4 regions of the Mesorhizobium sp. M6A.T.Cr.TU.014.01.1.1 genome follow, and region 3 is predicted to be linked to each of the others. Evidence: predicted binding sites of a transcription regulator. Region 3 holds the regulator's gene; each other region holds the start of a gene.

Region 1 (3,208 bases), on a different contig from region 3:
AATTCGCGCATTTGGAAGGACGCGCGCACCAGGATCGCCATGTCGTTGAGATTGTGCTTCTGCCGCTGATAGGCTTCGATGGTTTCGCCGACGGCGCGGGCTTCCTCCTCGGAATCCCAGGCGGCATGGACATGCACCTTCTCATCGTCTTCCGCGATTTTTTCGGTGAACAGCGTCTTGCCGAAGCGGCCTTCATTGTGGGCGATGAGGTGGGAGGCGGTGCCGAGGATGTGCGCGGTGGAGCGATAGTTGCGCTCCAGCCGGATGATCGTGGCGCCGGGGAAGTCCTTGTCGAAGCGCAGGATGTTGTCGACCTCGGCCCCGCGCCAGCCGTAGATGGATTGGTCGTCGTCGCCGACGCAGCAGATATTAACCGTGGCCGGGCGCGGGTTTCCCTCCCCCTTGAGGGGAGGGTGGCCGGGCAAAGCCCGGCCGGGTGGGGTCCGTGCGGCAATGCTCGACGCTCTGGCGGTGCCTTCTGCGGCAACCCCCTCCGCCCGCTTCGCGGGCACCTCCCCCTCAAGGGGGGAGGATTGTGGCCGCTGCGCCAAAAGGCGCAGCCACATGTACTGCGCGGTGTTGGTGTCCTGATATTCGTCGACGAGGATGTAGCGAAAACGCTTATGATATTCCTTCAGCACGTCCGGATTGGCGCGGAAGATGCGGATCGGATGGCACAGGAGGTCGCCGAAGTCGCAGGCGTTCAGCGTCTTCAGCCGCTCCTGGTAGGCCTTGTAGAGCTCTCGGCCCTTGCCGTTGGCGAAGGCGCGGGCGTCGCCCTCGGGAATGTCGGCGGGGCCAAGCCCCTTGTTCTTCCAGCCGTCGATCATCTGGGCGAACTGCTTGGCCGGCCAGCGCTTGTCGTCCAGCCCTTCGGCCTGGATGAGCTGCTTGATCAGGCGCACGACATCATCGGTGTCAAGAATAGTGAAATCGGATTTGAGCCCGGCAAGCTCGGCGTGCCGGCGTAAGAGCTTCACGCCAATCGAGTGGAAGGTGCCGAGCCACGGCATGCCTTCCACATTGCCTTCGCCGATCAAGAGGCCGATGCGCTGCTTCATTTCGCGCGCGGCCTTGTTGGTGAAGGTGACGGCGAGGATCTGCGACGGGAAGGCCTTACCGGTGGCGAGGATGTGGGCGATGCGGGTGGTCAAGACGCGCGTCTTGCCGGTGCCGGCGCCGGCCAGCACCAGAACCGGGCCTTCGGTGGTTTCCACCGCCAGCCGCTGCTCGGGGTTGAGCCCGTTCAGATAATCGGGCGCATTGTTGTGGCCGCTGCGGGCAGCCATGGCGCGCGCAGCAATGCCCGACGGGGCCACGGGCCGCGCGTTCGGTTCGTCAAAAAAAGGCATATCTTCCGAAAAGCCGGACATCTCCCCCGAATGTAGTGATTCGGCAGCGAAAGGCCAGAAGTGTCTCCGTTTTGTTCTCAGTCCAGTCCACAATCTGGATGGGTCCGCGACCCAAAACGTCGAGCTTGCTGTGGGTCCACGCCTAAAACGCGGAGCTTGCTTGACAGCCACGGCGGGCCGGAGAAAGTTGTGCTCGGGGCAGGAACGCAATGCCGGGTTGCCCATTGACGCGTTGCGAAGCGCGCACCAGTCGAAGGAGCATCGTCTTGGCTGTCGTCGTTACCTCCCTCATCCTTTTCCTCATCGGCCTGGCGCTTGGTGGCGGCGGCATCTGGTTAGCTTCGCTGGGCGGCAGTTGGTACTACATCATTGCTGGCATCGCCTTCCTCGTCGCTGGCTGGCTGCTCTACAGGCGCAAATCCATGGCGCTGTGGCTGTACGCGGCGATCGTCATCGGCACGCTCTGCTGGGCGGTCTGGGAAATCGGCTTCGACTGGTGGGAACTCGGTCCGCGCGGCGGCATCATCGTGCTTATCGCGTTGTGGCTATTGACGCCGTGGGCGCGGCGCGGGCTCACCGGTCCCGATGGACGCGCGCCGCTGATCCTCGCGGTGCTGGCGTCGCTTGCCGTCGCCGGCTATTCGATGACAACCGATCCAAAGGATATCGCCGGCGAACTCAATACCGATGAGGTGACGCCAACGGCCGACCTCGGCGGCAACGTGCCAGCCGGCGAATGGCATTTTTACGGCCGCACCCAGTATGGCCAGCGCTATTCGCCTCTCGACCAGATCACCGTCGAAAACGTTGCCAATTTGCAGCCGGCCTGGACCTATCGCACCGGTGACGTGAAAGGGCCCGACGACGTCACTGAGACAACCTATCAGGTGACGCCGCTGAAGGTCGCCGACACGCTCTACATTTGCACACCGCACAATTTCGCCATTGCCATAGATGCCGCGAGCGGCAAGGAGAAATGGCGCTTCGATCCCCAGGTCAAGCTGGACAAGGACCGCCAGCACCAGACGTGCCGCGGCGTGTCCTATTATGCCGATGCCAAAATCGCCGCCGGCCAGCCCTGTGCAGCACGCGTCTATCTGCCGACATCCGACGCCCGGCTGATCGCGCTCGACGCCGCGAATGGCCAGGTCTGTCCCACATTTGCCGAAGGCGGCACGTTGAACCTGCTCGCCAACATGCCATATCCGAAGCCGGGCTATTATTATTCGACGTCGGCGCCGCTGATCGTCGCCAACAAGATCATCGTCGGCGGCGCGGTCAACGACAATTATTCAACGCAGGAGCCGTCCGGCGTCATCCGTGCCTTCGACGTCGACACCGGCGCCCTGATTTGGAACTGGGATTCGGGCAATCCGGACCAGACGACGCCACTGGCACCGGGTCAGACCTATACCAACAACTCGCCCAACATGTGGTCGACGGCGAGCGCCGACGAGAAGCTCGGTTTGCTCTATGTGCCGCTCGGCAACAAGACGCCGGATCAGCTCGGCGCCGGGCGGAGCGCCAATGACGAGAAATTCTCCTCTTCGGTCACAGCGCTCGATCTCAACACCGGACAATTGCGGTGGGTGCGGCAGACCGTGCATCACGATCTCTGGGACATGGACGTGCCGGCGCAGCCGACGCTGGTCGACATCACCACGGCTGCCGGCGTCGTGCCGGCGCTGGTCGGGCCGACCAAACAGGGCGACCTCTATGTGCTCGACCGGCGCAGCGGCGAGCCGATCGTCCCGATCAACGAAGTGCCGGCGCCGGGCGGCGCGATCGAGGGCGACCACACCTCGCCGACGCAGCCGGTTTCGGACCTGAGCTTCAATCCGAAGCCGCTGACCGGC
Region 2 (3,208 bases), on a different contig from region 3:
GCGGCTCATACCAGAGCCTGACCTGTTCGAGATCAACAGGCCATTTTCCCGACCCGGTGCGAAGCTGCGAGAACAGCGTGACGAAACCCTGCCAGTCGTCGGCGGCGCGTTGCGGCGGCCGGTAGCGCGCCAGACCCATCGCTTCGTCGAGCGACGTGGCCATGGTGTCGACGATCTGCGAAGCTGCCGAAGGGCCGATGCCGGGCAAGAGCTGCAGCACGCGAAAACCGGCGACGCGGTCGCGCGGGTTTTCGGCGAAGCGCAGCACCGCCAGCACGTCCTTGACATGGGCGGCGTCGAGGAATTTCAGCCCGCCGAATTTGACGAACGGGATGTTGCGGCGCGTCAACTCGATCTCCAGCGGCCCGCTGTGGTGCGAGGCGCGAAACAGCACGGCCTGCGCCTTCAGCGCCGTGCCGGCCTCGCGCTCGGTCAGGATCGCCTGGCAGACGTAACTCGCCTGCTCGGCCTCGTCGCGAACGCTGACCAGCTTCGGCTTTTCGGCCGATTTACGCTCCGTCCATAGGTTCTTGGTAAAGCGCTCCGAGGCCTCGCCGATCACCGCATTGGCGGCGGCCAGGACGGTCTCGGTCGAGCGGTAGTTGCGCTCAAGCATGACGATCTCGGCCGGCCGCGCGAACTGTTTTGGGAAGTCGAGGATGTTGCGCACTTCCGCCGCGCGAAACGAGTAGATCGACTGCGCATCGTCGCCGACCACCGTCAGCCCGGATCCGTCCGGCTTGAGTGCCGTGAGGATCGAGGCCTGCAGCCGGTTGGTGTCCTGGTATTCGTCGACCAGAACATGGTCGAAGCGCCCACCCAGATGCGCCGATATCTCCGGCTCGCCCCCCATCTGCGCCCAGTAGAGCAGCAGGTCGTCGTAATCGAGCACGTTCTGCGCCTGCTTGGCCTCGACATATCGGGCGAACAGCGCCTTAAGCTGTTCTGCCCACCCCGCGCACCAGGGAAACACCGAACCCAGAACCTCGCCAAGCGGCGCCTGCGCGTTGACGGCGCGCGAATAGATCGCCAGGCACGTGCCCTTGGTCGGGAAACGGCCTTCCGTCTTCGAGAAGCCGAGTTCGTGCCGGGCGAGGTTCATCAGGTCGGCCGAATCCTCGCGGTCGTGGATGGTGAAGGCCGGATCGAGGCCGATCTCCAGCGCGTAGTCGCGCAGCAGCCTGGCGCCGATGCCGTGAAACGTGCCGGCCCAGGTGAGAGCATCGGTGATAACTGAAGCGTCCCGGCCGAGCACCTCGCCGGCGATGCGCTCGACCCGCTTGGCGAGTTCCGATGCGGCGCGACGCGAAAACGTCATCAAAAGGATGCGCCTGGGATCGGCGCCTCTGACGATCAGATGCGCAACGCGATGCGCCAGCGTGCTGGTCTTGCCGGAGCCGGCGCCGGCGATTACCAGCAACGGGCCAGCGACCTTGCCGTCGCCATGCTCGACGGCAAGGCACTGCTCGGCATTCAGCTTCGCGAGATAGGCAGGCCGGAAGGTCGAATCACGGGCAGCGAGGTTCATTGCCCATCAAGCATCGTTTCTGCTTTGTTCGCAACGGTTTCGACGTGAGAGTTGCGATCGACGCGCCGACCCTATTGACGCACCAGCCGATGAATTCGATCTAGCGCTCTGGCTCTACGCCCATCGCCGCCGACTGCCGCCGCAGCGACTTGTCGTCTTCGGGAGGTGGCAGCAACAGCGGATCGAAGTCGTCGGGCACTTCGTCGATGATTTCCCTGACTATGCGGTAGGCCACGTAGACGGCGGCCCCTGCTATGAGCAGACGGATCATGATTTTCTCCATTGGTGTGGACCAACCGAAGAGGCGGCTTTTTGTTCCCCCGTTCTCCAAACGCCCCGAGCTCTGCCTGAGCGTGCAACCAAATCGGCACCGTCTCGTTTGCCCGGTGACAGGAGGTTGCGATGAATAAGCTCTCAATCTTGCTGGCTTTAGCCGCAGCCCTGGCTGTGGCGGCTTGCGACAACAATATCCCGCCGACGAAGGCCCCCGGCACCGTCGATCAAAACCCGCAGGTCGACCCTGCACCCAAATCGATGTCAGGCGGTGATCAACCCGGCACACCGCCGGCACAGTGAACGCTGTGGGAAAAAATGGCCGGCGCCGCTTGGGAGGAGATGGCGCCGGCCAGGCGGGTATCAGGTCCGCCGCACACCTAGACATAGCTGAGTCTTGCCCTTGCGTCATGGTGCGATCGCTGAAGACGACCGCGTTGCACGGGCAATTAACTGACAAATGCGCAATTTTCGGATGCGAGTAGTCGATGCTCGCCAGGCGACGCGCCGTCGCTGCAGGTTCCCGGCCCAATTCAGAGTCGGCCCTCTGATCCGGCGAGGCCGGCGATTGGATCGATCGTCTTCCCCTCCCGCGGCATCAGGCAACCTGCCGCCGCCGGCCATTTTCATGCCTTATGCAACCAACCGGCGCTCAAGGTCTTGCGAAGCGCCGACGTCCCGTGCAAAAGCGCGGCCATGCTGATCATTAACGACCTTTCGCTCCGTATGGCCGGACGCCTGCTTCTCGATCATGCCTCGCTGACCTTGCCGGCCGGCAGCAAGGCAGGGCTTGTCGGCCGTAACGGCACCGGCAAGACCACCTTGTTCAAGGCGATCACCGGCGATCTCGCCTCCGAGACCGGCTCGATCAGCCTGCCGAAGAACACGCGCATCGGCCAGGTGGCGCAGGAAGCGCCCGGCACCGAGGAGCCGCTGATCGAGATCGTGCTCAAGGCCGACCTTGAACGCTCCGCATTGCTCGAAGAAGAAAAGACGGCGACCGATCCGCACCGCATCGCCGACATCCACATGCGGCTGGCCGACATCGACGCGCATTCGGCCGAGTCGCGCGCCGCCACCATCCTCGCCGGCCTCGGCTTTGATGACGACGCCCAGCGGCGGCCGGCCTCGTCCTTCTCCGGCGGCTGGCGCATGCGGGTGGCGCTGGCGGCAGTGCTGTTTGCCGAGCCCGATCTGCTGCTGCTCGACGAGCCGACCAACTATCTCGACCTCGAAGGCACGCTGTGGCTGGAAAACTACGTGTCGAAATATCCGCACACCGTGCTTCTGATCTCGCACGACCGCGACCTGCTTAACCGCGCCGTCAACTCGATCGTCCATCTCGACCAGAAGAAGCTGACCTTCTGGCGCGGCGGTTACGACCAGTTCGAGCGCCAATACACCGAG
Region 3 (3,208 bases):
CGGTAATGCTTGTCGCCGTGCTGTTCGACCGGGCTGCGCTCACCATGCGCAATCTTACGATTTCAGCCATCGCCGTCATCGTCGTGTCGCCGCACGAGGTGGTCGGCCCAAGCTTCCAGATGTCCTTCGCCGCGACCGCGGCTCTCGTGGGCGCCTATGCCGGCTGGTCCGACTATCGTGCCGACAAGGCCACGGCGCCGCCACAACGACGGTCACCGGCCGCTTTCGTCACGCGGAAGCTCGTCGCTGGAACCGGCACCATCGCCATGACCTCCATCATTGCCGGCAGCGCCACCGCGCTCTTCGCCATCTGGCACTTCCAGCGCGTCTCGCCGCTCAGTCTGTTTGCCAATCTGGCCGTCATGCCGATCGTCACGGTCGTCATGTTCCTGGCGGTCGTCAGCGCCTTGGCAATGCCTTTCGGCTTCGACGGACCTTTCCTCTACATGATGGGCAAGGGGCTGACGGCCATGATTGCAATATCGGGATGGATCTCCGAACGTTCGCCGGTCGATGCAGTCGGGCTGATTTCGTTGCAGTCGGTTCTGCTGGTGACGGTCGCCCTGGTCATCGCCACGATGGCGACGACATGGTTGCGGCTTGCGGCACTTCCCTTTGCGCTTGCCGGCCTGCTGACGATTTCCGAGACGCGAACCCCCGACGTGCTGATCTCGGAGGATGCGCATCTGGTGGCGCTGCCGATCGGCGGCGGCGAACTTGCCGTCAACCGGGTGCGCTCGAACGAATTCACCACCGACAACTGGAAACATGCGCTGACTTCAGCGACCATTGTCGAGCCGGAGACGTTCGAAAAAGGAGACGTGCGGTTCGACATCGCCGACCCGGCCGACCTGCCGCCGGGAGCGCCTTTCTATTGCACTGCCGGCCTGTGCCTCGCCCGGCATCCGTCCGGCGCGATCATCGCGCTCGCCGACGACCGCAAAATCGCGCGGCCAGCCTGTGCCTTTGCGGACTTGATCGTCATCGACGATGCCACGGCCTATTATAATCCCTGCCGCAACCCGCTGGTCCTCGTCGTGACCAAACGGCAGCTCGCTCGCATGGGCAGTGCCGCCGTCTTTTTCGATCCGCTATCGGCGACGACGCGCGCAGAAATCCGTTTTGCCGTCAAACAGCCATATAGGCCTTGGCATGAGCAGCGGAGATTTTCGCGCGAGGCGAGGGGCCTGCCGCCATACCGTAAGCCTGAGAAACCCAAGAAAGCTGCCGTTCAGTAACGTCGGATCAATCCGACGAGCTTGCCTTGCACCTTGACCCGGTCCGGCCCGAAGATGCGCGTCTCATAGGCCGGGTTGGCGGCTTCCAGGGCGATCGAGGCGCCTTTGCGGCGGAACCGCTTCAGCGTCGCTTCCTCCTCGTCGACCAGGGCGACAATGATCTCGCCAGGCTGGGCGGTGTCGGCGTTGCGAATGATGACCGTGTCGCCGTCGAAGATGCCGGCCTCGATCATCGAATCACCCTTGACCTCCAGCGCGTAGTGCGCGCCGCCGGTGATCATGTCCGGTGGCACCGAGATCGAATGCGTCTGGTGCTGGATGGCATCGATCGGCACACCGGCAGCGATGCGGCCCATCACCGGGATGGAGACAGTGGCAACGACGTCGTCGTCATTGCCGGCCGCAGGCATGCGTGACGGCGCCGGCTTGATCTGTCGGCCGAGGCTGCCCTGCCCAAGGCTGCCCTGAATGACGCTCGGCGAGAATTTGCGTGCCGCATTGAGGCCGGGCGCGATCGAATCGGGCAGGCGCAGCACTTCCAGCGCGCGGGCGCGGTTGGGCAGCCGGCGAATGAAGCCGCGCTCCTCCAGCGCCGTGATCAGCCGATGGATTCCCGATTTGGACGCGAGATCGAGCGCTTCCTTCATCTCGTCAAACGAGGGCGGAATGCCGCTTTCCTTCAGCCGCTCGTGGATGAACATCAGCAGCTCATGTTGTTTGCGTGTCAGCATCGCGACCCCCAACAGAATCAGAAAAACAAACCCAGAACAAACACTATCTGTTCCAGTTGTGTTCCGCAACTGTTTAAAGTTTAATGAATGCGTTGACGTTTTGTTCAGCGTAGCATCAGCACGCTGCAGGCGGTGCCTGTCGCTGCGGGGGGAGCGAATGGCTCGCGCACGATCAGCCCGTTGGCGTCGGCCAGCATTCTGAGCATCGAGGAATCCTGGATGCCGAACGGCGTCGCCTTGAGCGTGCCGGCGTCTTCCTTCACCACGGCGCGTACATAGTCCTGCCTGATATCGTTGGCCGCCATGGCGGCACCGAGCCGCGCCTGACGCATGTCCTGCCGGTAGGCGCGTCCGCCAAGCCGCGCAAGCAGCGGCTTCAGGAAGAGCTGCGTGCAGACCAGGCTCGCCACCGGATTGCCGGGCAGGCCGATGCAGCGGATGTCGCCCAGCCGGCCGAACATCAGCGGCTTGCCGGGCCGCATGGCGATCTTCCAGAAATCGAGCGTCATGCCTTCGCCGGTCAGCACGTCGTGGACGAGGTCGTGGTCGCCGACCGAGGCGCCGCCCAGCGTGACGATGACGTCAGCCCCTGCGTTAACTGCCTTTTTCACCAGCGCGGCAATCGCCTCTTTGCGGTCGGGGGCGATGCCGAGGTCGAGCGCGCTGGCGCCGACCGAGCGGGCCGCGGCAGCGACGCCATAGGCGTTGGACGAGATGATCTGGTCCGGGCCAAGGTCGCTGCCTGGCGGCAGCAATTCGTCGCCGGTGGCGATGATGGCGACCAGCGGCCGTTTCACCACACTGACCTGCGGATGGTTGGCCGACGCTGCCAGCGACAACGCCGCCGGATCAAGCAGGCGGCCTTTCTCCAGCAGAACGTCGCCCTTCAAGAAATCGAGCCCGAGGCGGCGGATGTTGCGGCCTTCAACCGTCGACGCGGTCACTTCGATGCTGCCGCCGCCGAGGTCGCGGACATTCTCCTGGATGACGATGGTGTCAGCGCCTGCGGGAAGCGGCGCGCCGGTGAAGATGCGCACGGCCTGCGCCGGGCCGACTGTTCCGGCAAAGCCGCGTCCGGCCGGCGCCATGCCGATCACCGCAAGTGTTGCCGGCACGGAGGCGACATCCTCGGCCCGCACTGCATAGCCGTCCATGGCGGACGCGTTGAAGGGCGGCTGGGTGCGGAGCGCCGTGAGCGGGTCCGCCAGTATCCGGTCGGCGGCGTCCATCAGGGTGACG
Region 4 (3,208 bases), on a different contig from region 3:
CAACTACGTGGCGACACGGCTCGAAGCGCATTTCCCGGTGCTCTACAAAGGCAGGCATGGACGCGTCGCGCATGAATGCATCCTCGACACCCGCGTGCTCAAGGACAGGGCCGGCATCAGCGTCGACGACATCGCCAAGCGGCTGATCGACTATGGTTTCCATGCGCCGACCATGTCGTTTCCGGTGGCCGGAACGCTGATGGTCGAGCCGACCGAGTCCGAGCCCAAGAGCGAGCTCGATCGCTTCTGCGATGCGATGATCGCGATATCGGGCGAGGCGGCCAAGGTGGCGAAAGGCGAATGGCCCTTGGCCGACAATCCGCTGGTCAATGCGCCGCATACCGCCGCCGAGGCGCTGGCCGGCCAGTGGACCCATCCCTATTCGCGCCTGGAGGCGGCCTATCCGGCCGGCGATGCCGACACATCAGCCAAATACTGGCCGCCGGTGTCGCGCATCGACAATGTCGCCGGCGACCGCAACCTCGTCTGCTCCTGCCCGCCGCTGTCGGAATATCTGGGCGCGGCGGAGTAGACCATGATCCCGAACCGAAGGTCAGCGCAGCAAAAAGTGGAATCCGGTCTTCGGACAAGATCATGGCCTAACAAGAAGATAGAAGCCTCAATCAGGCAGAACGCAAGGCCGGCGCGTCGGCCTTGCTCGCCTTGTTGTGGGAGATGACGCGATTTCGCCCGGCGCGCTTTGCCGCATAGAGTGCGGCGTCGGCTTCCGCCAACACATCGTCGAGACTGGTGCCGCCGGTCCCGCCGAAGCCGATGCCACCACTGACTGTGCTGCGCAACGGACCAAGCTGGGTGGCCACGACTTCCGTGCCGAAGGCGACGCTGATCTTGCTCGCAATGTCGTAAGCCTTCTCTTCCGTCATCCGCGACATGACCAGCACGAATTCCTCGCCGCCCAGCCGGAAGGCGTCGACGCCGGTCCTGGCGTATTTCCTGATGACAGCAGCGAAGCGGCGCAGAACCTGATCGCCGACCGGATGACCGAATACGTCGTTCGTCCTCTTGAAATGGTCGAGGTCGAACATGGCGACGGACATGAACGGACCGAAGACCCGCTCACCGTAGAGTGCCCTCAACGCCCGCCGGTTCATCAGCCCGGTCAATGGGTCGGTCATGGTCTCGGCCTTCAATTCGATCTGCGCCCGTATATGGTGCAGGGAGAGCGTCAGTGCCCCGAGCCCGGTCATGCAGGCGACCGCCACGACGGAGTTCAACCGTTCGGCCCAATTGTCGGGCGCAACGCCGAGCATCCATTGGCCCTTGACCAGCAGGACCGCGCCGCAAAGTACGAAGGATAGCGCACAGATGCCGCTCAGGAACGAAACGACCAGCAGAATCCGGCGATCGTCACCACCGCCCTTGATCCAGAACATCACCCCGATAAGCGAGAGCAGCGCCGTTACCGTCGCGTAGGTGACGATGAAACCGACACCGTCGAGGCCGAAATACGTCGCGCCTGCGCAAACAGCCATCGCAGCCAAGGTCGGCAGGATGGCGCGCCTGTAGTCGCGCACGCCGAGATACTGCATGGCCGACAGGCAGATGATCAGAAAGCCCAGGCTGAGAAGCGCAAGCACAATCTGGCAAAGCCAGGGGCTGGGATGCCTGGCATAATGCCAGAACAAGACCACATGCGCGACGAGCACGAGAATGCCGTAAGCCACCGTCAGGACGAAGCGGGCCTGCGGCGCGGCGAACCATATCGCAAACATGGTGATGCTGAGGCACATGCCCGACAGCGCCGCCGCGAGCAGGAGCGAACTGTAATCCAACATGCGTAAGCGACAGCCTCTTGAGAGTTCCGCTGCATTCTAGGTCGGCGGCAGTCCGCGGATACCATTTTCAGCCAACCTTCCGATGCAACCTTCGGAAAAGGTTTACAAAGCGTCGATGCGCTCGACGCATTTCCGCCGCTTGGTTGTCGAATGGTTTTGCGGTAAGAGGCTCAATCCTCGAACGTAACAGGAACCTCCGTCGCCTGCCCGCAAAAAGCGTGGCAGTATCGGGTGGTGATTCGCAGCATCGGAATCCAGGACCAGCATGGACGACAATAACGATCTTTTCGGCACTATGGACAAGCAGCCGCAACCGGTTCGCGCCACCGCGCGCCCGGCCGACCCGCTGGTGCAGGCGGCGAAGCGCCCGGCATCCCGCGACGGCAGCGAGAGCTACAGTGCCGCCGACATCGAGGTTCTCGAAGGGCTGGAGCCGGTGCGGCGGCGGCCCGGCATGTATATCGGCGGCACCGACGACAAGGCGATGCACCATCTGTTCGCCGAGGTCATCGACAATTCGATGGACGAGGCGGTAGCCGGCCACGCGACTTTCATCGATGTCGAGCTTTCAGCCGACGGATATCTGGCCGTGACCGACAATGGCCGCGGCATTCCGGTCGATCCGCATCCGAAATTCAAGAAGCCGGCGCTCGAAGTCATCATGACGACGCTGCATTCGGGCGGCAAGTTCGACTCGAAGGTCTACGAGACCTCAGGCGGCCTGCACGGCGTCGGCGTCTCCGTCGTCAACGCGCTGTCGGACCATCTCGAGGTCGAGGTCGCACGCGGCCGCCAGCTCTATCGCCAGCGTTTTTCACGCGGCGTTCCGGTGACCGGTCTCGAGCAGCTCGGAGAGGTGCATAATCGCCGCGGCACCAAGATCCGCTTCCATCCCGACGAGCAGATCTTCGGCAAGGGTGCTGCTTTCGAGCCGGCGCGGCTCTACCGCATGACGCGCTCGAAGGCCTATCTGTTCGGCGGCGTCGAGATCCGCTGGACCTGCGACCCCTCGCTGATCAAGGAGAAGGACACGACGCCGGCCAAGGCCGAGTTCCATTTTCCCGGTGGCCTAAAGGACTATCTAAAAGCGTCGCTCGGCGACGAATTCCAGGTCACCCGCGAAATCTTCGCCGGTAAGAGCGACAGGCAAGGCGGCCACGGCTCGCTCGAATGGGCGGTGACCTGGTTCGGCGGCGATGGATTCCTCAATTCCTACTGCAACACCATTCCGACCGGCGAAGGCGGCACGCACGAGGCCGGCTTCCGTAACGTCTTGACGCGAGGCTTGCGCGCCTACGCGGATCTGGTCGGCAACAAGCGCGCTTCGATCGTCACCTCGGAAGACGTCATGATCTCGGCGGCGGGCATGCTGTCGGTGTTCATCCGCGAGCCGGAATTCGTCGGCCAGACCA

What was found. Region 3 encodes LexA, which represses DNA repair genes until DNA is damaged. Its sites were predicted from a motif close to TGTTCNNNNTGTGTTCNG; they were not measured.
Region 1: the regulator LexA is predicted to act here: its motif matches at 1,414-1,431, upstream of EN885_RS21465 (UvrD-helicase domain-containing protein).
Region 2: the regulator LexA is predicted to act here: its motif matches at 1,543-1,560, upstream of EN885_RS28065 (ATP-dependent helicase).
Region 4: the regulator LexA is predicted to act here: its motif matches at 1,974-1,991, upstream of parE (DNA topoisomerase IV subunit B).

Annotation. Positions count from the first base shown of each region.
Region 1 is NZ_RZPG01000019.1:84,513-87,720, reverse strand. Features, by position in the region: gene EN885_RS21465 (UvrD-helicase domain-containing protein) at 1-1,373, opposite strand, end outside; gene EN885_RS21460 (glucose/quinate/shikimate family membrane-bound PQQ-dependent dehydrogenase) at 1,619-3,208, shown strand, end outside.
Region 2 is NZ_RZPG01000032.1:19,602-22,809, reverse strand. Features, by position in the region: gene EN885_RS28065 (ATP-dependent helicase) at 1-1,528, opposite strand, end outside; gene EN885_RS33700 (hypothetical protein) at 1,629-1,799, opposite strand; gene EN885_RS33695 (hypothetical protein) at 1,931-2,104, shown strand; gene EN885_RS28060 (ABC-F family ATP-binding cassette domain-containing protein) at 2,498-3,208, shown strand, end outside.
Region 3 is NZ_RZPG01000017.1:124,766-127,973, forward strand. Features, by position in the region: gene EN885_RS20130 (ComEC/Rec2 family competence protein) at 1-1,238, shown strand, start outside; gene lexA (transcriptional repressor LexA) at 1,232-1,969, opposite strand; gene glp (gephyrin-like molybdotransferase Glp) at 2,074-3,208, opposite strand, start outside.
Region 4 is NZ_RZPG01000030.1:79,769-82,976, forward strand. Features, by position in the region: gene gcvP (aminomethyl-transferring glycine dehydrogenase) at 1-532, shown strand, start outside; gene EN885_RS27435 (GGDEF domain-containing protein) at 624-1,796, opposite strand; gene parE (DNA topoisomerase IV subunit B) at 2,062-3,208, shown strand, end outside.